Regions from separate parts of the Variovorax sp. BGA-UO-ETr-C22 genome, predicted to be linked through region 2. Evidence: riboswitches for the same ligand, from Rfam matches in the RefSeq annotation. Region 2 holds a riboswitch; the other holds the start of a gene.
What was found. Region 2 has a riboswitch for glycine ahead of AC57B8_RS13910 (D-amino acid dehydrogenase). Riboswitches for the same ligand answer to the same signal wherever they lie in the genome.
Positions count from the first base shown of each region.

Region 1: linked by a shared signal. The riboswitch ahead of gcvT (glycine cleavage system aminomethyltransferase GcvT) and the one ahead of AC57B8_RS13910 (D-amino acid dehydrogenase) in region 2 are both predicted to bind glycine.

Region 1 covers NZ_JCAQPA010000011.1:1,812,188-1,827,540, reverse strand. The annotation lists gene AC57B8_RS28595 (hypothetical protein) at 31-300, shown strand; gene AC57B8_RS28590 (DUF7661 family protein) at 312-533, opposite strand; gene AC57B8_RS28585 (hemagglutinin) at 643-960, shown strand; gene AC57B8_RS28580 (hypothetical protein) at 972-1,691, opposite strand; gene AC57B8_RS28575 (protein NO VEIN domain-containing protein) at 1,803-2,720, shown strand; gene AC57B8_RS28570 (UDP-N-acetylglucosamine 1-carboxyvinyltransferase) at 2,876-4,177, shown strand; gene AC57B8_RS28565 (NAD(P)H-dependent flavin oxidoreductase) at 4,304-5,344, shown strand; gene AC57B8_RS28560 (alpha/beta hydrolase) at 5,388-6,065, shown strand; gene AC57B8_RS28555 (TetR/AcrR family transcriptional regulator) at 6,040-6,660, opposite strand; gene AC57B8_RS28550 (DUF2855 family protein) at 6,711-7,829, shown strand; gene AC57B8_RS28545 (DUF3014 domain-containing protein) at 7,972-8,883, shown strand; gene AC57B8_RS28540 (hypothetical protein) at 8,992-9,240, shown strand; gene gcvP (aminomethyl-transferring glycine dehydrogenase) at 9,272-12,181, opposite strand; gene gcvH (glycine cleavage system protein GcvH) at 12,240-12,611, opposite strand; gene gcvT (glycine cleavage system aminomethyltransferase GcvT) at 12,683-13,855, opposite strand; glycine riboswitch at 13,903-14,007, opposite strand; glycine riboswitch at 14,020-14,110, opposite strand; gene AC57B8_RS28520 (hypothetical protein) at 14,142-14,678, opposite strand; gene AC57B8_RS28515 (L,D-transpeptidase Cds6 family protein) at 14,775-15,257, opposite strand.
Region 2 covers NZ_JCAQPA010000010.1:94,634-109,986, reverse strand. The annotation lists gene AC57B8_RS13945 (glycosyltransferase) at 1-3,021, opposite strand, end outside; gene AC57B8_RS13940 (NAD-dependent epimerase/dehydratase family protein) at 3,094-4,020, opposite strand; gene AC57B8_RS13935 (sugar phosphate nucleotidyltransferase) at 4,024-4,740, opposite strand; gene AC57B8_RS13930 (GDP-mannose 4,6-dehydratase) at 4,754-5,758, opposite strand; gene rfbA (glucose-1-phosphate thymidylyltransferase RfbA) at 5,796-6,683, opposite strand; gene rfbD (dTDP-4-dehydrorhamnose reductase) at 6,723-7,613, opposite strand; gene rfbB (dTDP-glucose 4,6-dehydratase) at 7,610-8,689, opposite strand; glycine riboswitch at 8,808-8,898, shown strand; glycine riboswitch at 8,943-9,049, shown strand; gene AC57B8_RS13910 (D-amino acid dehydrogenase) at 9,141-10,448, shown strand; gene AC57B8_RS13905 (RtcB family protein) at 10,467-11,882, opposite strand; gene AC57B8_RS13900 (FIST signal transduction protein) at 12,101-13,381, opposite strand; gene AC57B8_RS13895 (PhaM family polyhydroxyalkanoate granule multifunctional regulatory protein) at 13,431-14,222, opposite strand; gene AC57B8_RS13890 (aminotransferase-like domain-containing protein) at 14,287-15,353, opposite strand, start outside.

The DNA.
Region 1 (15,353 bases), on a different contig from region 2:
CTTGGGCAAGGAGGCGGTCAGAATCGCCGCATGAAAGTGGTGTTCAAGCTTCTGTTCGCGTACCTGGTGGCGAGCCTGGTGTCGACGGGCCTGGCGCTGGTTCTCTTTCCGCCGCACGCGCATGTGCCTGCGGTGGTGGTGCTGCTCGCGTTTCCGCTGGTGCCGTGGACCTTGCTTGGCAACCTCGCGAGCGAGGGATTCAGGGCCAGGGAGGTGTTGCCGCTGCTTGTCTTTGTGTTGGCGTTTGGTGGCGTGGCCTGGCTGATGTTGCGCGCGTCATCGAAGGCCGCGCAGCGATAGCAACGCCGGGCTCACTTCGCGCCGATCTCGAAGACATCGCCGTTCGTCGGCGTCGCGTTCTCGTGGTAGATGTCGTAGAGGTACTGCGCCAGGTCGGCCGGCGCCACGTCCGGCGGAATCGCGAGCTGGGCGAGGCCCAGTTTTCCGTCGGCACCGACCCAGTGGCTGCGCCAGCGGGCATCGGTCATTTCGACGCGCAGGGTGCGGCCGAACACGTTGAAGAGGTGGCGCATCGTCGGGGCTCCGGGCATGCATGAAAAGAGATGAGGGGACAGCCACTGTAGCGCCCTCGTCGTATGCACAATGGGCCGAATCGCCCGTCACATCCACTCCAGAGTCCGCATGGCAGACCCCAACGTACGCAAGACCTACGAAGCGGCCGTGGCCGAGCTGGGGCCTGCCGCTGCGCGGATGCTGGCCGATGGTGTGAATGAAGAACAGGTGGCGCGCTGGATCTTCGCGCAGCGGGACGATCTCAAGCTGCATTACCGCGCGCTGACGCCCTCGCACGAGCTGCAGGCCCTCGAAGCCAGGTCGCACAGCCGCTACGGCAACACGCTGGGCCCGTCGATCGAGCAACTGCGCAGCGCGGGAAAGTCGTGGCGGGACATCATCGATTCGGCGGCACGGCCGGGGACTCACTACCGCCAGGGCGATTGATCGTTCGTTCGCTACGTGCCGCTGCGCCAGCGGCCAGAGCTCGCGCAGACCTGCGCCGGTTCGCTGTTCACCCGGACCTGTTCTTCATCGAGCTGCGACGCGGTGACCGGATCGACATCGAAGCCGATGCCGAGCAGGCGCGCCACCTGCGCGTCTTCGATCGACAGTTCCCAGGTCAGAAACAGCTGCGTGCGATCGAGCGAAGACGGGAAGTCGGCCGCGTCGAAGCCGTGGTCGCTGCCGCGTGGCACCACGGCGTGGGGCTGGCCGGTGTCGAACAGCAGGGCCGTGCCCCGGGTGAGCGGAATGCGATGGCCCGTGACGGGGAAATGCACGTCCAGGCCCTTGTCTTCGCTGAGGAACAGGTTGCAGAAGGCCGCGCCGCCGTACTGCGCGCCGTCGTGGTGGTAGCGGGCGCCGCGGCAGGCCATCAGGGCGACGTCGCTGGCCGGCAGCAGCGACGCGGGCAGGCCCAGCGTGCCGAGCCAGCCGGACATCGCCTGCACGCACTGCGCGTAGTCGGGCCAGCGCGTGCGTGCGCGGGCCAGCGGCATGGGCTCGACATCGCCGGGTTCGAGCGGCACGTTCGTGGCGATCTCCCGCTGCCAGTCGGCCACGAGGCGCGCCGGGGGCTCGGGCACGTCGAGCTGGGCCGCATGCACGATGCCGCTCACGCTGCGGCTGCGCAGCGTGTCGCCGTGCCAGAAGTAGGAGGTCAGCAGGTCGTGCATGCGGGGGCTTTCAAGGCACGGAGGGTACACGCGGCGCGGCGCCGGGCACCGGGGAGCGACGGCCGATGCGGCATACTCCCACCCCCTCCCAACTCGCCAGAATTCCGCTGAATGGACAAGGAAGTCGACCCCTCCGTGCTCGCCGCCATCGATGAGATGCGGCTCTCCGGACCGCGCCTCACGCCGGTCGAAATCGTCGCCAAGATGGGGGTGTTCGACGCACGCGACAAGCCGTTCGAGCACGCCTGGCTCGCCACCGGCGACAACGTCATCGCCACCATCTGGGGCGAGTACGTGAGCGTGGCGGCCGGTGGCCGCTGGTTCTACCTGGAATCGCTCGACGCCCAGCGCCGCCCCGGCGGCGGCGTGCGCAGCGCCCAGCAGGCGCAGCGCGCCAAGGACCGCCTGGCCCTGCTCAAGCGCACCTTCGACGCCGGCCAGGGCTTCCGCGCCGTGCTGCAGACCAACCGCGTGGCCATTGCCGAGCTCGAGAGCAACAAGAGCGCCAAGGTATCGACCCGCGTGCGCGACGACGCCGAATGGCACGTCGCGAGCTGGGAACCCGAGCAGCAGCTCGCCGTGCTGGTGCGCGGTGCGCGCGGCTGGGTGCCGACCGAGGCCGACATCACGGCCGCCAAGGCCCGTGGCGGCGTGCCGGCGGCCGACGACGCCGACGCGGCCCCGGCCGGCCCGACCACGACGGACGCCGTGCAGGCCGCCGCCATGGCCTATGTCATGGGCCATTTCAAGGGCTACGGCTACAACGCGGAAGACGTCACCAGCAAGGCGCTGGGCTACGACATCGAGGTGTCGAACGCCAAGGGCGCGATGCTGCTCAAGGTGGTCGTGAAGGGCACCGCCCCGGCGCTGCCGACCTTCGCGCTCACGCCCGACGAAAGCATGTGCGCCGTGCGCGAGCCGCTGTGGCGCCTGCTGGTGGTGGCCGACGCGGGCAGCGCGACGGCGGCGCACAAGATCTACAAGCCGACCGAAGTGGACCAGGCGCCGGGCTTCCAGCGCAAGGCCTGACGGGCCTCCCAGGCCACGCCGCGGCTGCACCAGTGCGCCGCGGGCGTTTCCAAATTCTTACAACTGAGCCCCCGGAAACCCGTCGTTTCCAACGGTAAAGTTCCGCCGTCCGGCGCGAACAGTTCGTGCCTTCGCCCCTCTGTTCGCCCCCTTTCATGTCCAACCTCATCGTGCACGGCGGTACGCCCCTTCGCGGCCGCATCATTCCCTCCGCCAACAAGAACGCGGTGCTGCCGGTGCTGTGCGCCACCTTGCTCACCGGCGAGCCGCTACGGCTGCACGGGGTGCCCGACATCACCGACGTGCGCAAGATCCTCGACATCTTCCGCACGCTGGGCAGCGAGGTCCGCATGGACCACGAGAGCGGCACGCTCGAGCTGCACCACCGCGCCACCACCTTCGATGCGGCGCTCCACCGCCTGCCTGAGGAAATGCGCTCGTCGATCATGCTGGTGCCGCCGCTGCTGGCGCGCTTCGGCGTGGCGCGGCTGGAGGACAACGTCAAGGGCTGCACGCTGGGCGTGCGCGAGATCGATCCGCACGTCGAGGTGTTCCAGCGCTTCGGCGGCCAGGTGGAGCGCACCGAGGGCTCGCTGCTGGTGTATGCGCCCGGCCGGCTCACGCCCACCGACCACTGGCTGGACTACGCCTCGGTGACGACCACCGAGAACTTCGTGCTGTGCGCGGCCGCCGCGGACGGCACCTCGACGCTCACCAACGCGGCCTCGGAGCCGCACGTGCAGGAGTTCTGCCGCTTCATGGCCATGATCGGCGTGCGCATCGAAGGCATGGGCACCTCGCGGCTCACGGTGCATGGCGGGGGCGCGCTGGGTGGCGGCGAGTTCCGCTTCGATGAAGACTTCCACGAGATCACCACCTTCCTGGCGCTGGGCGCGATCACGGGCGGCGATGTCGTGGTGCGCAACAGCGCGCCGGGCAACTTTCCGCTCATCGACCGCACCTTTGCCAAGTTCGGCGTGCAGATCGAGCATGCCGACGGCTGGTCGCGCGCCATCCGCAGCGGCCCGCTGAAGGTGCAGACACCGTTCACCAGCAACGTGCTCACCAAGGTGGAGGCCGCGCCGTGGCCGTACTTCCCGGTCGACCTGCTGCCGATCTTCATTGCGCTGGGCGTGCGTGCGCAGGGCAATGCGATGTTCTGGAACAAGGTGTACGACGGCGCATTGGGCTGGACCGGCGAGCTGTCGAAGTTCGGCGCGCACGTGTTCTCGTCCGACCCGCACCGGCTCATCACCTTCGGTGGCCACGCGCTCACGCCGGCGGTGGTCGAGAGCCCCTACATCATCCGCGTGGCGATCGCGCTGTTCATGGTGGCCGCGAGCATTGAGGGCAAGTCCGAGATCCGCAACGCCACGCCGATCCGGCGCGCGCATCCGCGCTTCGTGGAAAACCTGCGCAGCCTGGGCGTGCAGGTGGAGTGGACCAGCGAGGAGTGAGCCTGCGGCAGGCTGCGCGCTGCTGCTGACCTGTCCCGCTGCCCGATGACCCCGCGGGCGCCGCGCTCAACGGCTTGGCCGGACAATGCCGTGCATTCGACACACGGACACAGGAGCGCACCCCGAATGACGACGTTGCAACAGATCCTCGGCACCGAACTTCCCTTGATCCAGGCGCCGATGGCCGGCGCGCAGGGCAGTGCGATGGCGATCGCGGTGTGCAACGAAGGCGGCCTGGGGTCGCTGCCAGGCGCGATGCTCGGGCCCGACGCGATGCGCCGCGAACTCGCGGCAATCCGTGCGGGCACCGGCAAGCCCTTCAACGTCAATTTCTTCGCCCACACCCCGCCCACGCCGGATGAGGCACGCGAGGCCGCCTGGCGTGCCGCGCTGGGGCCGTACTACGCCGAGTTCGGCATCGACCCCGCGGGCATCCCGACCGGCCCCGGGCGCAACCCCTTCAGCGCCGAGGTGGCCGACCTGCTGGCCGAGTTCAAGCCGCCGGTGGTGAGCTTCCATTTCGGGCTGCCGCCCGAGCCGCTGCTGGCCAAGGTGCGCGGCTGGGGCGCGAAGGTGCTGGTTTCGGCCACCACCGTCGACGAAGCGCTGTGGCTCGAGGCGAAGGGCGTCGACGCGGTCATCGCGCAGGGGCTGGAGGCCGGCGGGCACCGCGGCCATTTCCTGTCGCACGACCTGACGAAGCAGCTCGGCACCTTCGCGCTGCTGCCGCAGCTGGTGCACGCATTGAAGGTGCCGGTGATCGCAGCCGGCGGCATCGCGGATGCCGACGGCGTGGCCGCGGCCATGGCGCTGGGCGCCGCCGGCGTGCAGGTCGGCACGGCCTACTTGCTGACGCCCGAGGCCATGACCAGCGCGCTGCACCGCGCGGCGCTGAAGAGCGAGGCCGCGCGCCACACGGCGCTCACCAACCTGTTCACCGGCCGACCCGCGCGCGGCATCGTCAACCGCGTGATGCGCGAGCTGGGCCCCATCGGCCCGGCGCCGGAATTTCCGCTCGCCACCTCGGGCATCGCGCCGCTGCGCGCCAAGGCCGAGGCGCAGGGCAGTGGCGACTTCTCTCCGCTGTGGTCGGGGCAGAACGCCACCGGCTGCCGCGAGGTGTCCTCGGCCGAGGTCACGCGGGCGCTGGCCAAGGGCTTTCGCTGAGCCGCGCCATTCGTCCGTCATTTTTTCGAAACCCTTCCGCCCCATGACATCGCTCCATCTGCCCCTGCAGTTCCTGCACCACCCCGCACCCTCGGGCGGCCCTGAACCCTGGCTGCTCGTGCTGATGCACGGCGTGGGCAGCAACGAGCAGGACCTGTTCGGCCTGGCGCGCATGATGCCGCCGCAGTTCCACGTGCTGAGCCTGCGCGCGCCGTATGTGCTGTCGCCCGGTTCCTACGCGTGGTTCGAGTTCCAGGTGCTGGCCGACGGCGGGCGCCGCATCGACGAAGAACAGGAGCGCGAAAGCCGCTTTCTCATCGGCGAGATGGTCACGTCGGCGTCGCAGCAGCTGGGCATTCCGCCCGAGCGCGTGGTGGTCGGCGGCTTCAGCCAGGGCGGGATCATGTCGCTGTCGCTGCTGCTCACGCAGCCCGAGAAGCTGCGCGCCGCGCTGGTGTGGCACAGCCGGCTGCTGCCCGAGGTGGTGCCGCACATCGCGTCGCCCGAGGCCTTCGCGGGCAAGGCGCTGTGGGTGAGCCACGGCAGCGCCGACAACGTGATTCCGCCGAGCGCCGCGCAGGCCACGCGCGAGCTGGCGCGCGGGCTGCCGCTGGCGCTGTCGGGCTCGGACTTCCCGGGCGCGCACGAGATCCGCCCCGCCGAGCTGCAGGGCACGCTGGCGTGGCTGCAGGCGCTCAGCGCGCCAACAGCCGCGCCATGACCATCGCCTCCATTTCGGCGACCCAGGCGTCACCCGTCGCGTCGTCGGGCTGCACCAGCAGCCGGTAGCGGCGCCCGCCCCAGGCCGCGGTCAGCAGCGCCTGCACGGTGGCGGGCGAGGGCGGCGGCTGCAGGTCGCGGCAGGCGGCGAAGGCCTGCGTCCAGCGCGCGAGCAGTTCGTCGTACACGCGCCGGTGGTGCTTGGGCTCGGCCACGCGGTGTTCGAGCATCAGCATCTCGTGGTCGAAGGCGGGCAAGCCGTCGGTGCGCGTGTCGCAGGTGAGGCGCACGAGGCGCTGCGTGCGTTCGCGCCAGTCGATGCCTGAAGGCGCGATCACGTCTTGGTCGAGCCGCGCGAGCAGCGCCTCGACGCAGTGGCGCACATAGCCCGAGAGCAGGGCTTCCTTGTCGGGAAAGTAGTCGTAGAAGGTGCCGACGGCGATGCCGGTTTCGAGCGCCACGGCGCGCGTGGTCACGCCTTCCCAGCCCTGCGCGCGCCAAATCCGAACAAAGGCGTCGTAGATGGCCTGCACGGTGAACTTGCCGCGCGCCTGCGTGGGGCGTTTCAGGGGCTTGGAGCGGGGTGCGGCGGGCATGGACCGGGTTTCCGAACCCGCGGCGAAGCGGGCCGTCCTACAGTTTGCGAATGAACAACGCATTCACTTTAACCCGCCTCGAAACGCGCAAGAACGCACTCGGAACCACCCGCATCGTCACCTCGGAAGACGCCGGCAGTTTGCAGCCGGGCGAGGTGCTGATGCAGATCGAGCGCTTCTCGCTCACCACCAACAACATCACCTACGCGGCCTTCGGCGATGCGGTGATGAAGTACTGGCAGTTCTTTCCCACCGGCGACGCCGACTGGGGCCACATGCCGGTCTGGGGCTTTGCCGACGTGGTGGCGTCGAACGTCGAAGGCGTGGCGGTGGGCGAGCGCTTCTACGGCTATTTCCCCATTGCGAGCCACCTGCGCATGCAGCCGGTGCGCGTGACGCCGCGCGGCTTCTACGACGGCGCGGCGCACCGCAGCGAACTGGTGTCGGCCTACAACCAGTACATGCGCTGCAGCCACGACGCGGGCTACGTCGCCGCGCTGGAGGACTACCAGATGCTGGTGCGTCCGCTGTTCATCACCTCGTTCATGCTGGGCGACTTTCTCGAAGACAACGCCTTCTTCGGCGCGACGCAGGTGGTGGTGTCGAGCGCGTCGAGTAAGACGGCGTTCGGCACGGCCTTCTGCCTCGGCCGCCGCGAAGGCCTGCAGCTGATCGCCGCCACCTCCGAAGGCAACCGCGCCTTTGTCGAGGCGCTGGGCTGCTACGACCGCACGGTGGCCTACGGCGAGATCGCCACGCTCGCGGCCGACGTGCCCACGCTGTACGTCGACTTCGCGGGCCACGACGACCTGCGCGCCACCGTGCACCACCACTTCGGCGAATCGCTGGTGTACGACTGCTATGCGGGCTCGGCGCAGAAGACCGAATTCCTCGGCGACACCAGCGCGCTGCCCGGCCCCACGCCGAAGCTCTACTTCGCGCCCGTGCAGATCCGCAAGCGCAATGCCGACTGGGGCCCGCAGGAGGTCAACCGCCGCTTCAACGACGCGCAGGGCCGCTTCATCGCCGAGCTGAGCCCCCCGGGCAACCGCTGGATGACGCTGGCGCAGGGCCGCGGCTTCGCGCATGCGCAGGCCGTGATCGCCGACCTGCACGCGGGCCGCGTCGATCCGCGCGAGGCGCATGTGGTGCGCATTGGCGGCGCGTGACGGGCTGAGCAACTGAACTTCGGCGCGGGTGGGGCGTCACAGGGGGTTACGAGAACGTGGCGATCGTGCGGGCCGTGCAGGCCATCCTGGTGCACCATTGCCTTTCGTCTCCCCACTGCCATCCCGCAAAAGGAAACCGCCCATGTCCGACGCCGACTCCCCCCGCGACACCCCCGAATTCCGACCCCGCAAGGAAGCGCCGATGGGCACCATCGTCGGCTTGGCGCTGGTCGTGCTGGTGGCGGCTTATTTCGGCTGGCGCTGGTACCAGCAGCAGCAACTGGCGCCGCTGCCGACCGCGCCCGTGGCCGTCGCCCCGAACGACGCGCCCCCCGAGCCGCCCAAGGCCGAAGAGCCGAAGGGCCCGCAGAACCCGGTCGAGGCGCTGGCCCCGCCCGATGCCGCGTTGCCCGCACTGGCCAGTTCCGATGCGCGCGTGATGAAGGCGCTCACCGAGCTGCTGGGCGGCAAGGCCGTGGCGGCCTACCTGCAGTCCGACGGCGTAGTGCGGCGCTTCGTCGCCACCGTCGACAACCTGCCGCGCGAGCAGGCACCCGCCAGCAAGTGGCCGGTGCAGCCCGCGCCGCAGCGCTTCATCACCGAGGGGCCGCAGCAGGGCGGCGTGCAGACCATCGCGGCGAACAACGCCGCGCGCTACAACGGCATCGTGATGCTGGCCGGGGCGGTCGATCCGGCCAAGGCGGCGGCGGTGTATGCGCGGCTGTACCCGCTGTTCCAGCAGGCGTACGAAGAGCTGGGCTATCCGGGCCGCTATTTCAACGACCGCTTCATCGCCGTGATCGACCACCTGCTGCAAGCGCCCGAGCCCACGGGACCGGTGCAGGTGAAGCTGGTCGAGGTGAAGGGCGACATTCCCTCGCAGCGGCCCTGGGTGCGCTACGAATACGCCGACCCGAAGCTCGAATCGCTCTCGGCCGGCCAGAAGATCCTGGTGCGCATGGGGCCCGAGAACGAGCGCAAGATGAAGGCCAGCCTGCGCGGGCTGCGCGCGCAGATCGCCACCGGCGAGATCGCGAAGAAGAAGCAGCCCTGAGGCGCGATGCACTGACAGCGCCCCGCCTGCACGCCCTGTAGGCGCGGGCCGATTGCATGCGGCGCGAAGGGTCGAGATGATTTGCGCCTACGACTTCGAGGGCAAGCCATGAACCTGATGAGCGTCGATCTTTACCAGAGCACCACCGACCCCGGGAAATTCCTGGCGCTTCCCGCCGGCACCGACCCGACCGAACTCATGGGCCCGATGACCTTCGATCGGGACTACGCGCACATCAAGCGCTACCAGGCGGCGTTCGCGTTCGATCCGTCCGAAATCTACGCGGGCGTGAACGCCGCGAAGATCGCCGCGGACCTGCTCACCGTGAAGTGGGCGATGTACCGCCGCGAAGGCTGAACGGCGGGCGGCTTGCGCCGCCTCGCCTTCGTCAGGCCTCTTCGGTTTCCTGGTACTCGCCCACCGGCACGCAGCTGCAGAACAGGTTGCGGTCGCCGTAGACGTTGTCGACGCGCCCGATCGGCGGCCAGTACTTGGCCTGCTTGAGTTCGGCCAGCGGGAACGCGCCGAGTTCGCGCGAGTACGGGTGGCTCCACTCCGTGCCGAGCAGGCTGGCGGCGGTGTGCGGCGCATGCTTGAGCGGGTTGTCGTCCTTCGACCAGACGCCTTCTTCCACGCGGCGGATCTCGCCGCGGATGGCGATCATCGCGTCGACGAAACGGTCGAGCTCGGCCAGCGGTTCGCTTTCGGTGGGCTCCACCATCAGCGTGCCGGGCACGGGGAAGCTCAGCGTGGGCGCGTGGAAGCCGTAGTCGATGAGGCGCTTGGCCACGTCTTCGGCGGTCACGCCGCTGGTGTCCTTGAGCGGGCGCAGGTCGAGGATGCACTCGTGCGCGACGTGGCCGTTGGGGCTCGCGTACAGCGTAGGGTAGTGGTCCTTCAGGCGCGCGCTGATGTAGTTGGCGCTGAGGATGGCCGTCTCGGTCGCGGCCTGTAGGCCCTTGGCGCCCATCATGCGGCAGTACATCCAGCTGATCGGCAGCACGGCCGCGTTGCCCAGCGGCGCCGCCGACACGGCGCCCACGCCGTTCGAGGGCACGCCGGCCGTGGCGTGGCCCGGCAGGTAGGGCACGAGGTCTTCGACCACGCAGACCGGACCGACGCCCGGGCCGCCACCGCCGTGCGGAATGCAGAAGGTCTTGTGCAGGTTCAGGTGGCTCACGTCGCCGCCGAATTCGCCTGGCGCGGCCACGCCGACCAGCGCGTTCATGTTGGCGCCGTCGACGTACACGCGGCCGCCGTGCTCATGCACGAGCTCGCACAGTTCCTTCACGCGGGTTTCGAACACACCGTGCGTGCTGGGGTAGGTGATCATCACGGCGGCCAGGTGGGCGCTGTGCTTTTCGCAGGCGCGCTTCAGGTCGTCCATGTCGACGTTGCCTTGCGCGTCGCAGGCCGTCACCACCACCTGCAGGCCCACCATCTGGGCGCTGGCCGGGTTGGTGCCGTGCGCCGACGAGGGAATCAGGCAGATGTTGCGGTGGCCCTGGCCCTTGGCTTCATGGAAGGACTTGATGGCCAGCAGGCCCGCGTACTCGCCCTGCGAGCCCGCGTTGGGCTGCAGGCTGATGCCCGCGTAGCCGGTCGCTTCGCACAGCCAGGCGCGCAGCTGCGCGTCGAGCTGGGCGTAGCCCTGCAGCTGGTCGGCGGGCGCGAAGGGGTGGATGTTGGCGAACTCGGGCCAGGTGATGGGGATCATCTCGCTTGTCGCGTTGAGCTTCATGGTGCAACTGCCCAGCGGGATCATGCTGCGGTCGAGCGCCAGGTCCTTGTCCGACAGGCTGCGGATGTAGCGCAGCATCGCGGTTTCGCTCTTGTGGGTGTTGAACACCGGGTGCGTGAGAAAGGCGCTGGTGCGGCGCAGGTCCTCGGGAATCAGCGGCGTGGTGTTGGCGGCCAGCTCGTCGAAGCGCGGCATCGCAGTGCCGGCGGGCACGAACAGGGCCCACAGGGTTTCGATGTCGGCGCGCGTGGTGGTCTCGTCCAGCGAAATGCCCAGGTGCTGCTGCAGGCGCTGGCGCAGGTTGACGCCGCCGGCTTGCGCGCGCTCGATGATCGCGGCCGTGTCGTCGCCGGTGCGGATCGTCAGCGAGTCGAAGGCGGTGGTGTTCACCGGCTCGCGGCCCATCTGCGACAGGCCCTTGGCGAGGATGGCGGTGAGCACGGCCACGCGCTGCGCGATGCGCGTGAGGCCGTCGGGGCCGTGGTACACGGCGTACATGCTGGCGACCACGGCCGGCAGCACCTGCGCGGTGCAGATGTTCGACGTGGCCTTCTCGCGGCGGATGTGCTGCTCGCGCGTCTGCAGCGCGAGGCGGTAGGCGGGCTGGCCGTGCGTGTCGACGCTCACGCCGACGAGGCGGCCGGGCAGCGAGCGCTTGAACGAATCGCGGCAGGCCAGGTAGGCAGCGTGCGGGCCGCCGTTGCACAGCGGCATGCCCAAGCGCTGCGTGGTGCCGCAGACGATGTCGGCATCGAACTCGCCGGGGGCGACCAGCAATGTGAGCGCCAGCAGGTCGGCCGCGACGATGAAGGCGGCATCGCACTGGTGCGCGTGGCCCGCGAGCGGGCGCAGGTCGTGCACGTGGCCGGTGGTGGCGGGGTACTGTGCGAGCACGCCGAAGAACTCGCCGCTCACCATCAGGTGCGGCAGCGTTTCGGACACCGTGCTCACCTTGACTTCGATGCCCAGCGGCGCGGCGCGGGTCTTGATGACTTCGATGGTCTGCGGGTGGCAGTCGCCCGACACGAGGAAGACGTTGCTCTTGCTCTTCACGCTGCGCTTGGCGAGCGTCATGGCTTCGGCCGCGGCCGTGGCCTCGTCGAGCATCGAGGCGTTGGCGATGGCCATGCCCGTGAGGTCGCACACCATCGTCTGGAAGTTGAGCAGGGCTTCCATGCGGCCCTGCGAGATCTCGGCCTGGTAGGGCGTGTAGGCGGTGTACCAGGCGGGGTTCTCCAGGATGTTGCGCAGGATCACGCCCGGCGTGTGCGTGCCGTAATAGCCCTGGCCGATGAAGCTCTTGAACACCTTGTTCTTCGACGCCAGCGTCTTCAGTTCGGCCAGCGCGTCGGCCTCGGTGACGGGCGCGGGCAGGCGCATCGGCCGGGCGCGGCGGATGGCCGCGGGCACGATGCCGTCGATGAGCTCCGCGCGCGTTTCCGAGCCGATCACCGGCAGCATGCGCGCCTCGTCCGCTGCATCGATGCCGATGTGGCGGGCGAGGAATTCTTCGGCGTTCTCTAGTTCTTGCAAAGAGGGAAGGGCGGGAATCGGCATGGCGGTGAAGGCTCGGGGGAGAAGGAACGAAGGTGCGAGGAAGCTGCTGTTCAGCGGATCAGGATTCGGCGGCGAACTTGTCGTAGCTGGCGGCGTCGAGCAGGGCGTCGAGCTGCGCGGGCTCGCTCAGCTTGACCTTGAAGAACCAGCCGGCGGCCAGCGGGTCGCTGTTGGCCAGCGACGGGTCGGCGCGCAGCGCTTCGTTCACTTCGGTGATCTCGCCCGACACGGGCATGAACACATCGGCGGCGGCCTTCACCGACTCGACCACACCGGCGACCTCGCCCTGCGCGAAGGTCTTGCCCACTTCAGGCAGGTCGACGAACACCACGTCGCCCAGCGCGTCCTGCGCATGCACGGTGATGCCGACGGTGGCGGCGCCGCCTTCGGCCGCCACCCATTCGTGGTCCTTGGTGTATTTGATGCTCATGAAAAAACTCCTCGTGGAAAAAATGGAATCGGGGTGCAGAGCCTAGCCGGGTCTGCGGGGTTCAGTGTCGGTCAGCCGCGGTAGTAGCGCGTCGGCACGAAAGGCATGGTCGAGACTTCCATCGGCACCGGCTTGCCGCGCACGATGGCCTGCACGCGCGTGCCGGGCTCGGCGAAGGCGGCGGCCACGTAGCCCATGGCCACGCAGCGGTCGGCCGTGGGGCCGAGCAGGCCGCTGGTGACGGCGCCGATGTCGTGCCCTTCGAGCGACTGCAGCAGCGTGCCGTCGCGCACCGGAATGCGTTCGAGTGCCACGAGGCCGACGCGCTTGCGCGTGAGCGTCTTGTGGTCGGTGTGGCCGGCCGCGCCCGAGGCGACGGCGGCGAGCTGGGCCAGCACCTTGGCCGCGCCCGGAAAGCCGCCTTCGCGCGCGCCGCCCGCGCGGCGCACCTTCTGGATCGCCCAGTTCAGCGAGGCTTCGACCGGGGTGGTGGTGGTGTCGATGTCGTTGCCGTACAGGCACAGGCCGGCTTCGAGCCGCAGCGAGTTGCGCGCGCCCAGGCCGACGGGCTTCACTTCGGGCTGCGCGAGCAGCAGGCGGGCGAGGGCGTCGGCGTCTTTGCCGGCCACCGAGATCTCGAAGCCGTCTTCGCCGGTGTAGCCGCTGCGGGTGACGAAGGCGGCGATGCCGCCGATCTGCACCGCGCCGCCGGTCATGAACACGAAGCGCTCGATGCCGGGCGACAGGCGCGCCAGCGTGGCCGCGGCCTGCGGGCCTTGCAGCGCGAGCAGGGCGTGGTCGGGCAGGGGTTGCACCTGGCAGCGCGCGCCGATCCTGGCCTGGATGTGGGCGATGTCGGCCACCTTGCAGGCGCCGTTCACGATCACGAAGAGCGAACCGTTGCCTTCGTTGAAGAACATCAGGTCGTCGAGGATGCCGCCCTCGTCGTTCAGCAGCAGGCCGTAGCGCTGCTTGCCGGCGGGCAGGTCGACCACGTCGACGGGCATCAGGGTTTCGAAGGCGGCGGCGGCATCGGGGCCGACCAGGCGCAGCTGGCCCATGTGCGAGATGTCGAACAGGCCGGCTGCGTCGCGCGTGTGCTTGTGCTCGGCCATGAGGCCGGCGGGGTACTGCACGGGCATGGAATAGCCGGCGAAGGGCACCATGCGGGCGCCGAGCTCCACGTGCAGGTCGTACAGCGGGGTCTTGAGAAGTTGGGCGTCGGAAGCGGAAGAAGCGGCCACGGGGCACTCCAAAGGGGCAGTCGAAATCCATGGCTGCAACGCCACGGGCCACCCCTGCTGTCCGCTTTACCTGAGAGATTCGCCCCACGATCGGGGTTTGCTCCTTCGGTGGGCCGCATGCAATGCCACGGCCTCTCTCCAGCAAGGAAACGCCGGTGGTTGCCGGCGTCTTGTCAGTCCTTTTGCCTGAGCGTTCGGGGAACCCCTGCGCCTTCGGCGGCCCCGTCGCGCGGGGCTCTCTCCTGACCCGGCGAGTGTAGTGGATCGCGGGGCCGGGGCTGGTGGCTCAGTGCACGGTTTCCGCCGGCGGCAGCAGCTTGTCGATGCGCTCGCGCAGCGAGTCGGCGCGCTCGGGGCCGGCGGCCTTCTCGATCTCGGAGAGCATCAGCGCGGCGATGGTCAGCATGGCCTCGCGGTCGCGGGCCTCGCGCAGGGCGTCGCGCATCTGGTTGGCGAAGCGCGGGTCGCGGCGCACGAACATGCGTTCGCAGATGTCGAACAGGAACATGCGCGTGGTGGCCAGCGAGCGCTTGCCGTCGAAGCTGTCGGCCGAGGTGGCGACCTGGATCGGCTCGGCGGCGGTGACGGGCGTGGGGGCCGGTGCGGGCGGTGGCGCGACCGGGCGCGCGACCTGCAGGTAGCCGCGCTGCATCAGCCCCTGGATCGCCTGCTCGGCCTCGACGCGGCTGGGGAACAGCGGGCTGAAGTCGGTCAGCGAGCGCCGGCCGTCGGCCATGAGCAGCAGGGCGCGCTCACGCTGGCTGAGCGTGCGCTGCCCGGCCTGGAGTTCGTCGCGTGCCTTCTCGGTCTTGGTGGGGAACATGGCGGCCACAGCTTTCGGAGGTCGAAGGCTGCAGCATCGTTGCAAGTGGTGACATCTTCGTGAACCATTTGCCTTACAGGGACAAGGCGGTGCGCGTCAGTTGCCCGCGCTCTCCTTGCGGATCAGCCAGCGCGTGCCCACGCGCTGCAGCTCGAGGGTCTTGCGGTCGGTCTCGGTGAGCGCGTCGGCGCTGTAGACCTGCCGGAACTGCGCGCTGGCCGAGGTGCCCTGGACGCTGATCACCAGCCCCTCGATGCCCACGCTGATGCGCGACTTGCCCGTGATGCGGGCGCGCCGGTCGGCCTCCCAGCGCTCGCGGGTCTGGCCGCGCGCGGGGGTGAAGTCGCTCGCGTAGGCGGCGAGGTAGCGCTCGACGTCGCGCGCGGACCAGGCGGCGGCCCAGGCGCGCACGGCGCTTTCCACTTCGGCGAGGTGGGTGACGGGATTGGCGGGGGCGGCTGCTGGTGCAACGGCTGCAACGGCTGCAACGGGCGCGGCGGCCGGCGTGGCCGCGATACCGGCGGTGGCCAGCAAGCCGGCAGCGACAAGGCTGCTGCCCTGGGCGACGATTCGGTGCATGGCGTCCTTCTCTTTCCTTCTTCTTGTCTGTCAGGCTCGACGTCGAAGCTTGCGTCGATTCTGGCAGTGAAAGAGAGCGCGTGCGGCGTTGAATCG
Region 2 (15,353 bases):
GGCCGCTGCAATGGCCGACCTGAGCTCCGGCTCGAGAGAGCCGGTGCCGGTCATCAGGAACACCACATTCGATTCGCTGGAAATGCGCTTTGCTATTTCGACGAAGCCCAGAGGGTCTTTTTCTTCGGACCAACGGCCAAAGAATCCAACGATTGTTGCGTTTCCAGGAATATCGCCGGCCATCGGGGAGGGCTGCCCCGGATCCGCTGGCGCGTTTTTTTCCAGGTCGACACCGCTTTCCACCAGGCTGATGCGCTGCGGGGATTCGCCTGCGACGATCAACCATTCCCGCACTTCGGCATTTTCGATGAAGGTCAGGTCGATGCAGTCGGCATACCGCCGGTTGTTGGCTGTATGGCCCACCGTATTGAAAAGCAGGTCGGCCACGGCAAGACGTGGATACCTGAGCTTCCATGCGGGCAGGCAGTCATACGCAAAAGCACTGCCGATCACCCAGAGGATCTGGACATCCCTGGATTGCAGCAGGTGATCGAAAAAGTCGCGCCAGTATTCAGGTTCGAGAAACCGCGGCAGATGGAATATTTCCGGCGTTGCCGATTCGAACCAGGAGGTGGTGTCGCCGTGGGTTTGCCCCACGGGCACGGTCGTCACGATCACCACGCGCCACCCATTGCGCGCCAATTGCGCAACGATGGCACTCAACAAGCGCTCGGCGCCACCCAGCACCAGGAATGGCAGGGCGATCAACAAGGTGGGGCCGGTGGTCGTCTGCACATGGAAGTCGCGCCGGGTCGCAAAAGACTGCGGCGGACGCGCCGGTGCAGAAGCGCTTGCCGCTCTCGCGGACTGGAGTGCGTCTTCCGTCAGCACGTCTTCGTTGAAGCGATGGACCAGCAGCTTCTGGATTTCGTTGTCGAGCACGTCGCTTCTATTGCTCAGCGTGTTGCCGTGGCTGCGATAGTGAAAAAGCGGCTCGCGAATGCCGATGAAGCGCGCGCCGAGCGCCGCAAGGCGCACCCAGAACAGCCAGTCCTCATGGACATGCCCCGTGGTCGGGTCCGTGTCCCGGTAGCCGCCGGCCTTGCGCCAGAGTTCCTTGCTGTACACGGCGCAAGTGAGCGCATTGTTGCCGTCGAGCAGCATGTCCAGGGTCGGGCGTTCGTGCGGCGTCCAGACATCCGATCTGTCGCCAAAGAACTGCAGCCCCGGCGAGACCACCCCGTAACCGGAATGCTCCAGCATGAAGACCGCCTTCTCGATGTAAGTCGGCGCGATGCGGTCATCGGCATCCAGGCAGCAGATGTACTTGCCCCTGGCGTGACTGATGCCGAAGTTTCGGTTGGCGCCGGCACGGTACGGCTGGTCCTGCAGCAGCAGCCGCAGCTTGGGCGACGCCTTGGAGACGGCATCGATCAGGCGCTGGCGGGAGTCGGGGGAGCTCGAGCCTCCCTCCACCACGATGATCTCGATGTCGGTGAAGGTCTGCGCCTCGACCGAGCGGATCGCCTCGCCCACGAGGTGGCCGTAGTTGAAGCAAGGAACTACGATGCTGACGAGCGGCCGATCCGATGGCCAGTCCTGCCCGCTCGGCGGTTGCACGGCATCCGGCACGACGCCTGCCGGTGCGAGGAGACGGACCGCCGCCGCGGTGCGCTTCGCGGCCTCCAGGTTCCTGGCGCCGCTTCCGGCCAACGCGCGCCGGCGCCTGAATTCCCGAAGGTGATCGAAGATGCGACCCCGAAGCGTCCACCACGCCAGCTTTGCGACTTGTTTCGCCCGTCGTGCAGCGCGGGGATTGCTCGTCGCCCAGCGACGCAAGGGCGTCGTGGCTCGCCATGCGATGGTTTGTTGCATGGCCTCCACCCGACCCGCGGCCTCCAGCGCCCGGTGTTCCATGGCAGCGGTCTTCGCGACCTCCTCGGAGAGTTTCCTGCGAAGCGCCGCAGCCTCGCCCTCGCGCTCCGCGGCCCGCCTGATCTCGAAGTTGATGGCCTCGGTGGCCTGCGCCGCATTGAGACGAGCATCCGAGAGGATCACTTCGACTTCGGCCTTCAGGCGCTGGACCTCTCTGCTCGCAGCCCCGGAACTCACCGGTTGCCGGTCGCCGGATTGCAATCTCTTCAGGTCGAACGACCAGAGCTGCCCAATGCGCGCAACCAGCGGCGGCGTGAACTCGCCGCCGTCAAGTCGCACGAGCGATCGCACCGAGGCTTCGGTCGACTGGCCCGCATGCAGAAGGTGCAGGTGCGTCAGGGCCTTGGTTTCCTCGGTCGTCGCGCCATCGAAGTCGGCGTTCATCAAGCGTTCAAAGACTTCCTTGGCGCGCGCAGCCTGGCGTTCGCTCTTCGTGACGATGCCGACATAGGTCGAGGCGTAGTCCTTGATGGAAACTTCCGCGCCGGTCAGATGAGCCCCGAGCGCCGTTTCGACGATGTGGCGGATCGCCCCCTCGCTCGGATAGTAGATGTGCTCCAGCGAACTGTTCAGCCACGCCGCGTTGCTGGACTCAGCCGACATGACAGGAACCTCGAACAGCAGGAACCCGTCGTCTTTCAGCAGTTCGATGGCTGCGTGGAATCCGCCGCGAAAATCGAGCAGGTGCTCGAAGACCGCGATCGCGGTCACCACGTCGAATTCGGCGCGATGATCCTGCACCAGCTGCGGCGCAAGCAGGTCGTTGCCAAGGAGCCGGATGCCCTTGTCCTGCGCCTGCCCGGCGGCCTTGGCGTTGACTTCGATGCCGGACTTGTCGAAAGCGCTTGTGAACTTGTCCAGCAAGTAGCCGTTCGCGCAGCCTATGTCGAGAATCTTCCCCTGGTCGGCCAGCAAACGGACCAGCGCGGCAGCCCAACCCAGTCCGTGCTCGGCCATGAACTCATAGTCCGCATAGCCGCTGCTCGCGCCGTTCACGTAGTAGTTGTCGTCGTAGTACGCCTGCGTGCTCTCCGGCAGGTTGGCGATCACACCCAGGCCGCAATGAGTGCATCGCTTGATTTCCATGCCATCCGCCCGGGAGGCGAACGGCTTGAAGCTGGTACCGGAACACGCGTTGCAGATCATTTTTTTGCTTGCCAGTAGAAAACGAAAGGCGGTCCGGCGTGGCGCCGGACACGTCCCTTGCACGCCCTTGATTTAAGTTGCGGAGATCTCTTCGCGCGCGCTGCGCAGGGTCTCTTCGAGAACCGAGTCCATGTCGGAGGGCTCAACGCGAAGCCCCAGCGCCTTCAGCCTGGACGGGTCGCCGACAAAAGCCCTGACATCGCTGTTGCCGCGCCGCGACTCATCGTGCTTCAACTCGACCGGCACGCCGGAGACAGCGATCAACCGCTGTGTGAGGTCAAGCAGACGCTGTCCGTCGCCGCTGCAGATGTTCACCACCTGCGCAGAGGCGTCGCTCGCCAGGGACAGGTCGACAAGAAGCTTCGCAGCGATCCGCACATCCATGAAGTCCCGCACGACATCGAGATCGCCGGTGGACAGCACACCGCCACGCGTGCCCATGCAAGCGATCTGGTGCGCAAAGCTTCCCAGGGCCAGAGACTTCGGCATGCCAGGCCCGATGGGGTTGAACAGCCGGGCCACCACCACGGGCAACCCGCGCGAAGCCGCGACGAAGGCGTGGCTCGTCTGCGCCAACTTGCTCGCGCCGTAGGCCGTGTTGGGACGGCAGGTCGCATCCTCGCGCACGGGCTGCTGGGCGGCGGGCACCGCCCCGTATTCGGCTGCGCTACCCGCCAGGAGCACGCGCGGCTTGCGCGGCATGGCGAGCGCGCCATCCAACAGGTTGGCAGCGAATACGACGTTGGCCTCGTAGAGCTCGCTATAGGAGGGAGCGGAGGAAACCCCCGCCAGATGCATGACGAACTGCGGCTCTACAGACAAGAGCAGATCGCGGACCTCGGCCGCATCGGCAGGATCGGCAAGCACGCGCCTTGCCTCGCCTGCGACAGCGGCCCGTTCGGCTCTGCTGACGGCGAAGACTTCAAGGCCACGCGCCTGCAGTTCTTCAAGCACCGCCCGCCCGACGAATCCGCTGGCACCGGTGACAAACACGCGCATAGGCTACTCGGGCAGGAAAAGCTCGCGACTCTCGTCGAACATCTTCTGCGCTGTCGAGTAGTCTTCCGGTCGGCCGATGTCGAGCCAGAAGCTCTCGGGCTGTTGGTGGCAGCGCACCTTCTTGCCGGCCGCGCTCAACTTGAGCAACAGGTCCGGCATGTCCAGGTGAACACCCTCGCTGACATGCGGCTTCACCGCGTCGCGGTTGAGCATGTAGAGGCCCATGCTGACCAGGTGCTTGCTCATGGGTTTCTCGAGGTAGCCCTGGAGATTCATCTCCGCATCGATCTGGATGAGCCCGAAATCGATCTTGACCTCTCGTTCGTAGACGCAGATCGTGGCATCCGATTGCCGCTCGGCATGCGTGCGGATCAGTTGGCCGATGTCGAACGTGGTGAGCAGGTCGCCGTTGGTGACGATGAAGTTCTCGCCGACCTTGTCGATCAGTGCGCCAAGCGGACCGGCCGTCCCCAGAGGGCTGTCCTCGAGGCTGTAGTCGATCTTCAGCCCGAATCGCGAACCATCGCCGCAAAACGCGCGGATCAGGTGATGCAAATGGTTGACCGCAAGGATGACTTCGTCGACGCCGGCGCGACGCAGCTGCCGCAGCAGGAGTTCCAGCACCGGCATGTCCCCCAGGGGCATGAGGGGCTTGGGAAACGAGGCGGTGAACGGCTGAAGGCGAGTGCCCTTGCCGCCGGCCATGACGACTGCTTTCATGATGCTTGCTCTCTCAGACGGTGTAGACCGCAGGGCGGTACAGGTGGATGTTGCGGCGGATGAATTCGATGCTCTGGCGCAACCCCTCGTCCAGGTCGACTTGCGGCGACCACCCCATCAACTTCGCGGCCAGCGCGTTGTCGGAGACGAGCTTCAAGACCTCGCTCTTGTCGGGGCGCATGCGCGCAGTGTCCGCAACGATCTCCTTTTCCACGCCCATCAGCTTGAGGATGCGCTCGGCAAAGTGACCGATCGTGTAGGTCGAGCCGGTTCCCAGGTTGATGGTCTGCCCCTCGATCCCGGGCGTCACCGAAGCAGCGACGAAGCCGGCGACCGTGTCCGTCACGAAGGTCATGTCGCGCTCAGGGGTCAGCGATCCGAGCTTGATCACGTCCTGGGTCAATGCCTGCGAGATGATGGTCGGGATGAATGCCCGGGCGGACTGGCGCGGGCCGAACGTGTTGAACGGGCGCAAGGTCACGACACCCGTGTCGAACGAGCGGTAGTAGCTCTCGGCGATCTTGTCCGCCCCGATCTTCGAGGCCGAATAAGGCGACTGCCCTTGCAGCGGATGCTCTTCGTCGATCGGCACGCGCACCGCGGTGCCGTACACCTCGGAGGTGCTCGTGTGGACGACGCGACGAACCGACAGACGGCGCGCGGCCTCCACGACGTTGAGCGTTCCCTCGACGTTGGTGCGCACGTAGCTGCGCGGGGCAACGTACGAATACGGAATGGCGATCAGGGCCGCCAGATGGCAGACGACGTCGATGCCCTGCATGGCATGCATGACGAAATCGCCATCGTCGATGTTGCCCGCCACGACGCGGAACTGCCCCTTCACGTCATCCGGTGCGAATTCGAGATTGCCCCAACTCGATGCGGAACCGTAGCGGACCATAGCCGTCACCTCAGCGCCGGCACGCACGAGTGCTTCGACAAGGTGACTGCCGATGAATCCGCCTGCGCCGGTTACAAGGTATTTTTGACCCGTCAGGGTTTGAGTTGATGCGTGCATGACTTGTACTACCGAAGAAATTGTTGTGTGTCAGTGTTCAGAATGAGTGCTCTTCGGCAAGCAGCCGATTGAGGTACTTGCCGTAGGCATTTTTCTGCAGTGGCAAGGCCAGCCGCGCCAGTTGCTCCTTGTCGATGAAGCCATGCCGCCACGCGATTTCCTCCGGGCAGGCGATCTTCAACCCCTGCCGGTGCTCCAGCGTGGCGATGAACTGCCCCGCCTCCAACAGGCTTTCATGCGTACCGGTATCAAGCCAGGCGTAGCCGCGCTGCATGATCTGCACGTTGAGCCGGCCAAGATCGAGGTACGCCTGATTGACGGCCGTGATCTCGAGTTCGCCTCGTGCACTCGGCTTCACCGCCTTGGCGATGTCGATGACCTGGTTGTCGTAGAAGTACAGGCCCGTCACGGCGTAGTTGCTCTTGGGCTTGAGCGGCTTTTCCTCGATGCTGCTGGCCTTGCCTTGTGCATCGAATGCGACCACGCCATACCGCTCCGGGTCATGCACGTGGTACGCGAACACAGTGGCTCCCGCGTCCTGCGCGTCGGCGCCGCCCAGCAGATGGGCAAAGTCATGCCCATAGAAGATGTTGTCCCCCAACACCAGCGCGCTCGGCGAGTTGCCCACGAACTTGTCGCCGATGATGAACGCCTGCGCCAGGCCATCGGGACTTGGCTGCACCGCGTACTGCAGGTTGATGCCCCACTGGCTGCCATCACCCAGCAGTTGCTGGAAGCGCGGCGTGTCCTGCGGCGTGCTGATGATGAGGATGTCGCGCATGCCGCCGAGCATCAGGGTGCTCAGCGGGTAATAAATCATGGGCTTGTCGTACACCGGCAGCAGTTGCTTGCTCATGGCAAGCGTGGCCGGGTGCAGGCGGGTGCCGGAGCCACCGGCGAGGATGATGCCTTTGCGTTGCGTCATGGGAGTCTTCTTCTGTGAGGGGCAGGAAAAATCAGTCGGTCAGAGCGTCTCGCGCAGCATGCGTGCCACGCCTTCCTGCCAGGGCGGCAGTCGCAGGCCGAAGGTGGTCTGCAGCTTGGTGGTGTCGAGCCGCGAGTTGTGCGGGCGCTTCGCGGGCGTCGGAAAGGCACTGGTGGGCACGGCCTCCACGGCCTGCGGGCCGGCCTTGAGTTCGACGCCGGCCTGCTGCGCCATCTCGAGCACGAAGCGCGCGTAGCCGTGCCACGTGGTCTCGCCGCCGGCGATGGCGTGGTACAGCCCGGCCTTGGTCGGGTCTTGCAAGGTGGCGCGGATGGCGTGCGCGGTGATGTCGGCCAGCAGCTCGGCACCGGTCGGGGCGCCGAACTGGTCGTCGATGACCGTGAGCTTGTCGCGCTCCTTGGCCAGCCGCAGCATGGTCTTGGCGAAGTTGCCGCCGCGTGCGGCGTACACCCAGCTGGTGCGAAAGATCAGGTGCTTCGCGCAATGCTGCGCCACCAGCTGCTCGCCTTCGAGCTTGGTCTGGCCGTACACGCTGAGCGGGCCGGTCGCGTCGTCTTCCTTCCAGGGCTTGGTGCCGCTGCCGTCGAAGACGTAGTCGGTGGAGTAATGCACCATCAGCGCGCCGATCTGCTGCGCCGCCTCGGCCACCACGCCGGGCGAGGTGGCGTTGAGCTTGCGCGCAAAGTCGGGCTCACTCTCGGCCTTGTCGACGGCAGTGTGCGCGGCGGCATTGATGATGACGTCGGGGCGCACCGCCAGCACGGTTGCGGCCAACTGCTCGGGACGGCTGAAGTCGGCGTGGAAGTCGGTGCTGTCGAAATCGAGTGCGACCACTTCGCCGAGCGGCGCGAGGCTGCGCTGCAGCTCCCAGCCGACCTGTCCACCCTTGCCGAGCAGCAGCAACTTCATGCGGAAGCCTTTGCAGGTGCGGCGTCGTACTGCTTCTCGACCCATTCGCGGTATGCGCCGCTTTGCACGTTGCGCACCCACTCGCCGTTCGCGAGGTACCACTGGACGGTCTTGCGGATGCCGGTGTCGAAGGTCTCGGCGGGCTTCCAGCCAAGCTCGGCCTCGAGCTTGCGTGCATCGATGGCGTAGCGGCGGTCGTGGCCCGGGCGGTCCGTGACGTAGGTGATCTGCTCCTTGTACGGCTTGCCGTCGGCGCGGGGGCTCAGTTCGTCGAGCAGCGCGCACACGGTGTTGACGATCTCGATGTTGGGCTTCTCGTTCCAGCCGCCGACGTTGTAGGTCTCGCCGAGCTTGCCGGCTTCGAGCACGCGGCGGATGGCGCTGCAGTGGTCCTTCACGTAGAGCCAGTCGCGCACCTGCATGCCGTCGCCGTACACGGGCAGGTTCTTGCCGGCCAGTGCGTTGACGATCATCAGCGGGATCAGCTTCTCGGGGAAGTGGAACGGGCCGTAGTTGTTCGAGCAGTTGGTGGTGACCACCGGCAGGCCGTAGGTGTGGTGCCAGGCGCGCACGAGGTGGTCGCTGGCGGCCTTGCTGGCCGAGTACGGGCTGTTGGGCTCGTACTTGTTCTCTTCGGTGAAGGCCGGGTCGGTCTTGGAGAGCGAGCCGTAGACCTCGTCGGTCGACACATGCAGGAAGCGGAAGGCCGCCTTCTGGTCGGCCGGCAGGGCGTTCCAGTAGCCGCGCACCGATTCGAGCAGGCGGAAGGTGCCGAGCACATTGGTCTGCACGAAGTCTTCCGGGCCGTGGATCGAACGATCCACATGCGATTCCGCGGCAAAGTTCACGACGGCACGGGGTTTGTGCTCGGCCAGCAGGCGATCGAGCAGCGCGCTGTCGCCGATGTCGCCCTGCACGAAGACGTGGTTCGCGTTGCCCTTGAGCGACGCCAGAGTCTCGAGGTTGCCTGCGTAGGTCAGCTTGTCGAGGTTCACGACGGGCTCGTTGCCCTGCGCGATCCAGTCGAGCACGAAATTGGCGCCAATGAAGCCTGCGCCGCCGGTAACCAGGATCATGGAGTCCCCTGCATGTAGAAAAAAGTTTGCTTTACCAAAAATCAACATTCAATTATCCCATCGGTGTGAAGTGCCGATGTACAGGGCTTGGCCGGCTTGCGGGGCCCGCCTACAATCGCCAACAATTGCAGGAGAGCGGGCCTCCACGGAGGCCCTACCGAAGGCGCAAACTCCCATAAACGCTCAGGTCGGCCCGACGAAATTCCAGGCAACGCCCAGGAACTTCGGCAAGGGGTCAGTACTGCACTCATCGATACAGCCGTCTGGAGAGCCGCCACGCCATGTGGCGCACCGAAGGAGCAAACCCGCTGCGGGTGCAGCAGGGTGAATCTCTCAGGTACCGAGGACAGGGGGAGCGGCAACTTGGACATCGGTCGTCCGGTTGCTTGCTATTGGTTCAATAGCACTCCACGCCCGCCGTTCAAGCGCTGCAAACTCAAAGGTACTTGCAATGCGTGTGATCGTTCTTGGCGCCGGCCTGCTCGGCGTGACTTCGGCCTACTACCTTCAGCAACTCGGCCACGAGGTGACCGTGATCGACCGGCAGGCCACCCCGGCCGCCGAAACCAGCTTCGCCAACGGCGGCCAGATCTCGGTCAGCCATGCCGAACCCTGGGCCAATCCGAGCGCGCCGCTGAAGGTGCTGCAATGGCTCGGCAAGGAAGATGCGCCGCTGCTCTTTCGCATCCGCGCCGACATGCGCCAGTGGCTCTGGGGCCTGCAGTTCTTGCGCGAATGCACCCCCGCGCGCACCCGCCACAACATCGAACAGATCGTTCGTCTCGGTACATACAGCCGGGAAATGTTGCAGCAATTGCGTCGAGACACGGGCCTGAACTATGACCAGCGCACGCAAGGCATCCTGCACTTCTACACGACGCAAAAAGAATTCGACGGCGCCCTCGCGCCCGCCGAGCAGATGCGTGCCCTGGGCTGCGAACGCTTGGTCATCTCGGCCGACGAGGCCATCAAGATCGAACCCGCCCTCGCCCACATCCGCCCCCAACTCGCCGGCGCCACCTACACCGCCGAAGACGAATCGGGCGACGCCAACCGCTTCGCGCGCGAGCTCGTGAAGCTGGCCGAAGCGGCCGGCGTGAAGTTCCTCATGAGCCACACGGTGACCGCGCTGCGCGAAGCGGGCGGCAGCATCGACCACGTCGAGGCGACCGACAACGAAGGCCGCTTCCAGCGCATCCGCGGCGATGCCTTCGTGCTCGCGATGGGTTCGCTGAGCCCGCTGTACGCCGCGCCGCTGGGCATCCGCCTGCCGATCTACCCGGCCAAGGGCTACTCGGTGACGCTGCCCGTGAAGGACGCATCGAAGGCGCACCAGGTCTCGCTCACCGACGACGAATACAAGCTGGTGTTCTCGCGCTACACCTCCGAGTCGGGCGACCGCCTGCGCATCGCCGGCACGGCCGAGCTCAACGGCTACGACCGCGACCTGAACCGCGTGCGCTGCGAAGCCATCGTGCGGCGCGTCGAAGAGCTCTTCCCCGGCGCCGGCGACACCGAACGCGCGCAGTTCTGGACCGGCCTGCGCCCGGCCACGCCGAGCAACGTGCCGCTGATCGGCAAGACCAAGCTGCCGAACCTGTTCCTCAACACGGGCCACGGCACGCTCGGCTGGACGCACGCCTGCGGCTCGGGCAAGTCGATCGCGCGCATCGTGAGCGGGCTGGCGCCCGAGGTCGACTTCGCGTTCGCCGGCATGCCGGCGCCCGCGCCGCGCGCCGTGCAGCCCGCCCTGGGCTGACACGGCCCCGCCCTCTGGTCACGCCTTGAACGTGACCCAGGGCTTGAGCCGCACGGCGCAGCGGATGAGCCCCGCGCTTTCCTGCGCCTCGATCACCGCGCCGATCGGCTTGTAGGCCTGCGGCGCTTCTTCGATGCGGCGCTCCTCGCGCAAGGTCACGCACTGCCAGCTGGCATCGGCGTCGCCGGGCGCGGGCCGCATCGCGCGCACCTCCTGCCGACGCATGCGCCGGCCGGCACCATGGCTGCACGACCACAGCCAGTCTTCATGCCCCAGCCCGGTCGCGAGGTACGAGTGATCGCCCATCGACCCGGGAATCAGCGCCAGGTCGCCCGCGTGCGCCGGCGTCGCGCCCTTGCGATGGATGTTCATGCCGTGCTCGCGCAGCACCACGTTGTGCGGCACGTCGACCACGAGCGTCGACGCCGTGGCACCCAGCAGCTCGGCGAAGTCCTTGCGCACCAGCTCGGCCAGCACGACGCGATTGGCCCACGCATAGCGCGCGGCCACGCCCATGGCTTCCAGGTACTCCTGCGCCAGCGGCCCGGCCAGCCCGTACAGCCCGCTCTTCGGATGACGCAGGCCCTGCGGCCACTCGGCCCGCGCGCGGTCCATCCAGCGGCCGCCGACATGGAACCCGATGTCGCGCGAGCCGCTGTGGATCATCACCACGACCTCGCCCGCCTTGAGCCCCGCGCGGTAGGCCGCGTGCCGGTCCATCACCTGGTCGACCACCTGCAGCTCGACGAAGTGGTTGCCGCTGCCCGGCGTGCCGAGGCACGGGTCGCGGAACACCTCGTGGCGCGCGCCGGTGTAGGCCGGCGGTGCGTGCCGCGACTGCCCGCCGAAGCTCGCCAGGCCGATGCACGCGCCGATCTCGGCCTGCAGCCGGTCGCGGTCGCACGCGGCCCAGAGCCCGTCATTGCGCACGGCGTCCAGGAATGCGGCCGGCCCGTCGTCGAACAGCGCGCGAAACGCCGCCGTGTGCACCGGCACGTCGCGCCCGTTGTCGAGCAGGCTGCGCGTGAGCCGCGCGAGCAGCTGCGTCTTGTGCGGCGCCACCTGGTCCAGCGTGAGGCCGGTGGTCAGCAGGCGCATGCCGCAGTTGATGTCGGTGCCGACCGCGGCGGGAATCACGAAGTCGCCATCGGTGGCGACGACGCTGCCCACCGGCGCGACCGAGCCCGGATGAAAGTCCGGCGTCGCGCAAGCCTTGCACACGCCGTGCGCGCCGTCGGGCGAGCGCACGCTGGCGAAGGCCAGCAGCTGGTTCACGGCTTTTTCTTCCAGCGGCAGGCTCTGCGGCAGAAGCACGGTCGCCTGCGCGGCTTCGTTGCGCAGGTGATAAATGCCGTCGCGGTAGTCGACGGCGATGTTCGCGCGAGAAAAGGCGCGCTGGAGTCTCGAAAAATGACTATTGGTAGGGCTGCCCATGGCTGCAATTCCATTCGGGGAAACCGTGTCGGTTTCCGGGCCCCGTCACATCGCGTGGCGGGGCGAAAGAGATCGACCGCGTGCCTCGGGGCGCGCGGATCACTCTTTCTTGCAGCAGCAGAGATTCAAGAAAGCGGGCGGATTCTAGCGACGCGAAGCGCTTGCGAAAACAACGCGCAGGCGCGCGCGTCGTTTTTTCCCGTCAGTCAGCCAGTCAGTCAGTCCGGCGCAGTGAACACCGTCAGCACGCCGGTGTAGCCGTACAGGTGATGGCGCGCGATCTCGCCGGCGGCGAAGAAGCCGACCAGCGGCACGTCGCCCAGCGCATGCCGCACGATCTGCAATTCGGCGCCCGGCGCACCGAAGTGCGGGCCGCCGCGTCCCGAGCAGCTCACGTACACCGCGCCCGCGATGCGCCGCGCGGGATGCGGCGCGGCCTCGGCCTCGCCCGCCGCCACGGCGCGCGCGGTGGCCAGCGTCTGTTCTTCGGGCTCGAGCTCTTCGCGGATCTCGGCGCAGATGCGCATCAGGTCGGCGCGCGCCGCCTGCGCATTGCGGCGGCAGAAGCTCAGCCGCATGCCGGCCTCGGCGTTGTCGGCAATGGCGATGCCGCGCCGCGTCGGGTCGAGGCCGATGATGTGGCGCACCAGCACGTCGGCACCCAGGTCGCCGGTGCGGCGGATGCCGTCGCTGCCCGCGTCGGCCAAGCCGACCAGCGTGTTGCGCACCGCGTCGATGGCTTCCTGCGGCCGGTCGAGCGACACCTGCAGGTCGGCCAGCAGCACGTCGAGCGCCGGCTCGCCGTCGAGCGAGAGCAGCAGGTTGCCGTCGGCCTCGGTGATCTCGCGCTCGCGCGCACCGCCGGTGCGCAGCGGCTGGCAGCCCTGCGTGACGCGCGACACCAGCCGCACGCCCTCGCCGAACACCACGCCCGACAAGCCGCCCGAGAACACGCCGCCCGCCGCCCCGTGGCCGCGGATGTTGCCGTTGCCGCCGACCGCGAACTGCAGCGCCCCGCCGCGGCCGGACGAGAGCCCGCCGAACAGGTAGCCGGTGTCGGTGCGGCCCGCCATCTCGCCGATGAGCTCGCCCAGGTCGGGCGTGGCCGGGTCGGCGTGCACGAGCGCGGTGTGCGCCTCGAAGCCGCTCATTTCGGAACTGCCCAGCGGCGCCACGCCCGAGAACACGCGGTACTGGTCGCTGGGCAGCGCGCACAGCATCAGGCTCAGGCCGGGCTCGTCGAAGTACTCGGCGTTGTTGGCCGACACGCCGATACCGACCGTGCCCGACCAGTCGGTGACCTCGGGCAGTTCGGCGCTCAGGTGATCGAGGATCTCCTGCGCCTCGGCCGCATAGTGGTCGGTGATGTAGAGCAGCCCGAGCGTCGGGTTCGACGCGTAGTCGGGCAGCGCCATCTGCGCGCGCAACTGGGCCAGCACGAGGCCGGCGGCCATGCGCCATTGCGGGTGGGTGGCATGGCCGGTGGGAAACAGTTTCATGGTGCGTACCGACCCGTGCGTCGTCGTCTGGAAAGGTGTCTGTAAGACGTCAGCGCCGGCCGGAGGTTCGCTTGCGCGCGGCGGTGGACGTGGTTTTCTTGCGCGCGGCGGGTGCCGGCGCGGCTTTTTTCGCTGCGGCCTTCTTCGCGGCAGTCTTGGCGGCCGGCTTGCGCGCCGCCGTTGCCTTGCCGATGACCTGCCCCACGGCGTCGGCCAGCGGCTGTGCCATGGCCGGCACCTTGAGCTGCGCCGCGTCCTGCAGCGCCGTGCTCGCGATCTGCTGGAACTGCTCGGTGAGTGAGCCCCACCATTGCATCGGGTCGACCACGCCGGCGGCGCCGTTGGACGAGGCGGGCTTGGCGCGCGAGGTCTTCTTCGGCGCCGGGGTTTCCTCTTCTTCCGCTTCCTCCTCGGCCTCGTCGAACTCTTCTTCCTCTTCCTCGACGGGCTCCGGTTCGGGCCGGGGTGCGGGGGCCGGTGCGGGAGCCGGTGCAGGCGCCGGCGCCATCGCCGCGGCCTGCTTGGTGAACGCGCTGGCGATGTCTTCCATCCGCACGTTCATGCCGCGCAGGGTCGACAGCGTCATCTTCTGCACCTCGAGCGCCTGGATGGTCGCCTTGAGCGCGTGGCCGTTCTGTTCGAGCCAGTACTGGACGGTCTTGAGTTCCTGGATGCGCTTGTCGACCTCTTCGACGCTCATGGTGGGCGCGACCCAACTCGCGAGGCTGGGGATGCCGGGCACCGACCCGGAGCCCGCGGCGGCACCGCCGGCGAGGTTCTTCAGGAAGTCGAATCCGGGGACGAACTGGCTGAAGTCGAAGGGTTTGCTGGCGTTGCTCATGCGGGAGGTCTCCTGGCTGGGTTTTCTTGTGCTGCCAGCTTACTCCAAGCCCTTTGCAAGCGAATCAGAGCTCGTCCCTGACCCGGCTGAAAACCTTCCAGAAATTCGCGTCCTGCGAGGTCGCGAAGTTGATCCGCATCATCGTGCTCGGCGGGCGGCGCGCATGGAACAGCGAGCCCGGCGCCAGCAGGTAGCCCTGGTCGAGCATGCGTTGCGTGAGCGCGTCGGTGTCCACGCCCGTGTCGACCCAGCCGAACAGCCCCGCCGGCTCCGAGGCGAAGGTGCAGCCGTGCGACATGGCGAGCTTCACCGCGCGGCCGCGCGCGCCGTCCAGGCGGATGCGCACGCGCTCCGAATGGCGGCGCAGCTGGCCCTGGTCGATGCACCACGACAGCGCCCGCTCGAACAGCGTGGGCGAGGTCAGCGTGGCCAGCAGCTTGGTCTCGAGCAGCCGCTCTTTGAGCGCGGGCGAGGCGGCCAGGAAGCCGATGCGCCAGTTGGGCGCCAGGATCTTCGCGAAGCCGCTGACGTAGATGGTGCGCTGCAGCCCGTCGAGCGCGCTCAGGCGCGTGGCGTGCTCGGGCGCGAGGTGGCTGTAGGTGTCGTCCTCGACGATGTAGAAGTCGTGTTCGTTGGCCAGCTTGAGCACGCGGTGCGCGCTGCCCGGCGTGAGGCTGTAGCCGGTCGGGTTGTGCAGCACGCTCACGCTGACGAAGAGCTTGGGGCTGTGCAGCTTGCAGTACTGCGCCATCACGTCGAGGTCGGGCCCGTCGGCGCGGCGTGGCACGGGCAGGATGCGCATGCCCAGCGCTTCGAGCCGCGCGAACTCCAGCGCCCAGCCGGGTTCCTCGACCATCACCGGATCGCCCGCGCGCAGCAGCGTGCGGCTCACGATGTCCAGCGCGTGCGTGGCGCCGATGGTGGTCACGATCTGGTCGGGCCCGGCCGGCACGTTGATGCGCACCAGCTTCTGCGACAAGCTGCGGCGCAGCGCGAGGTCGCCCGAAGGCTCGCCATATTGAAGCGACAGCTCCTGCAACGCCGAGGTGGTCGTCACGCGGCGCACCGCGGTCGCCAGGAAGGTCGAGGCCATCCAATCGGGCGGGAACACGCCCATGCCCGGCTGCGGCT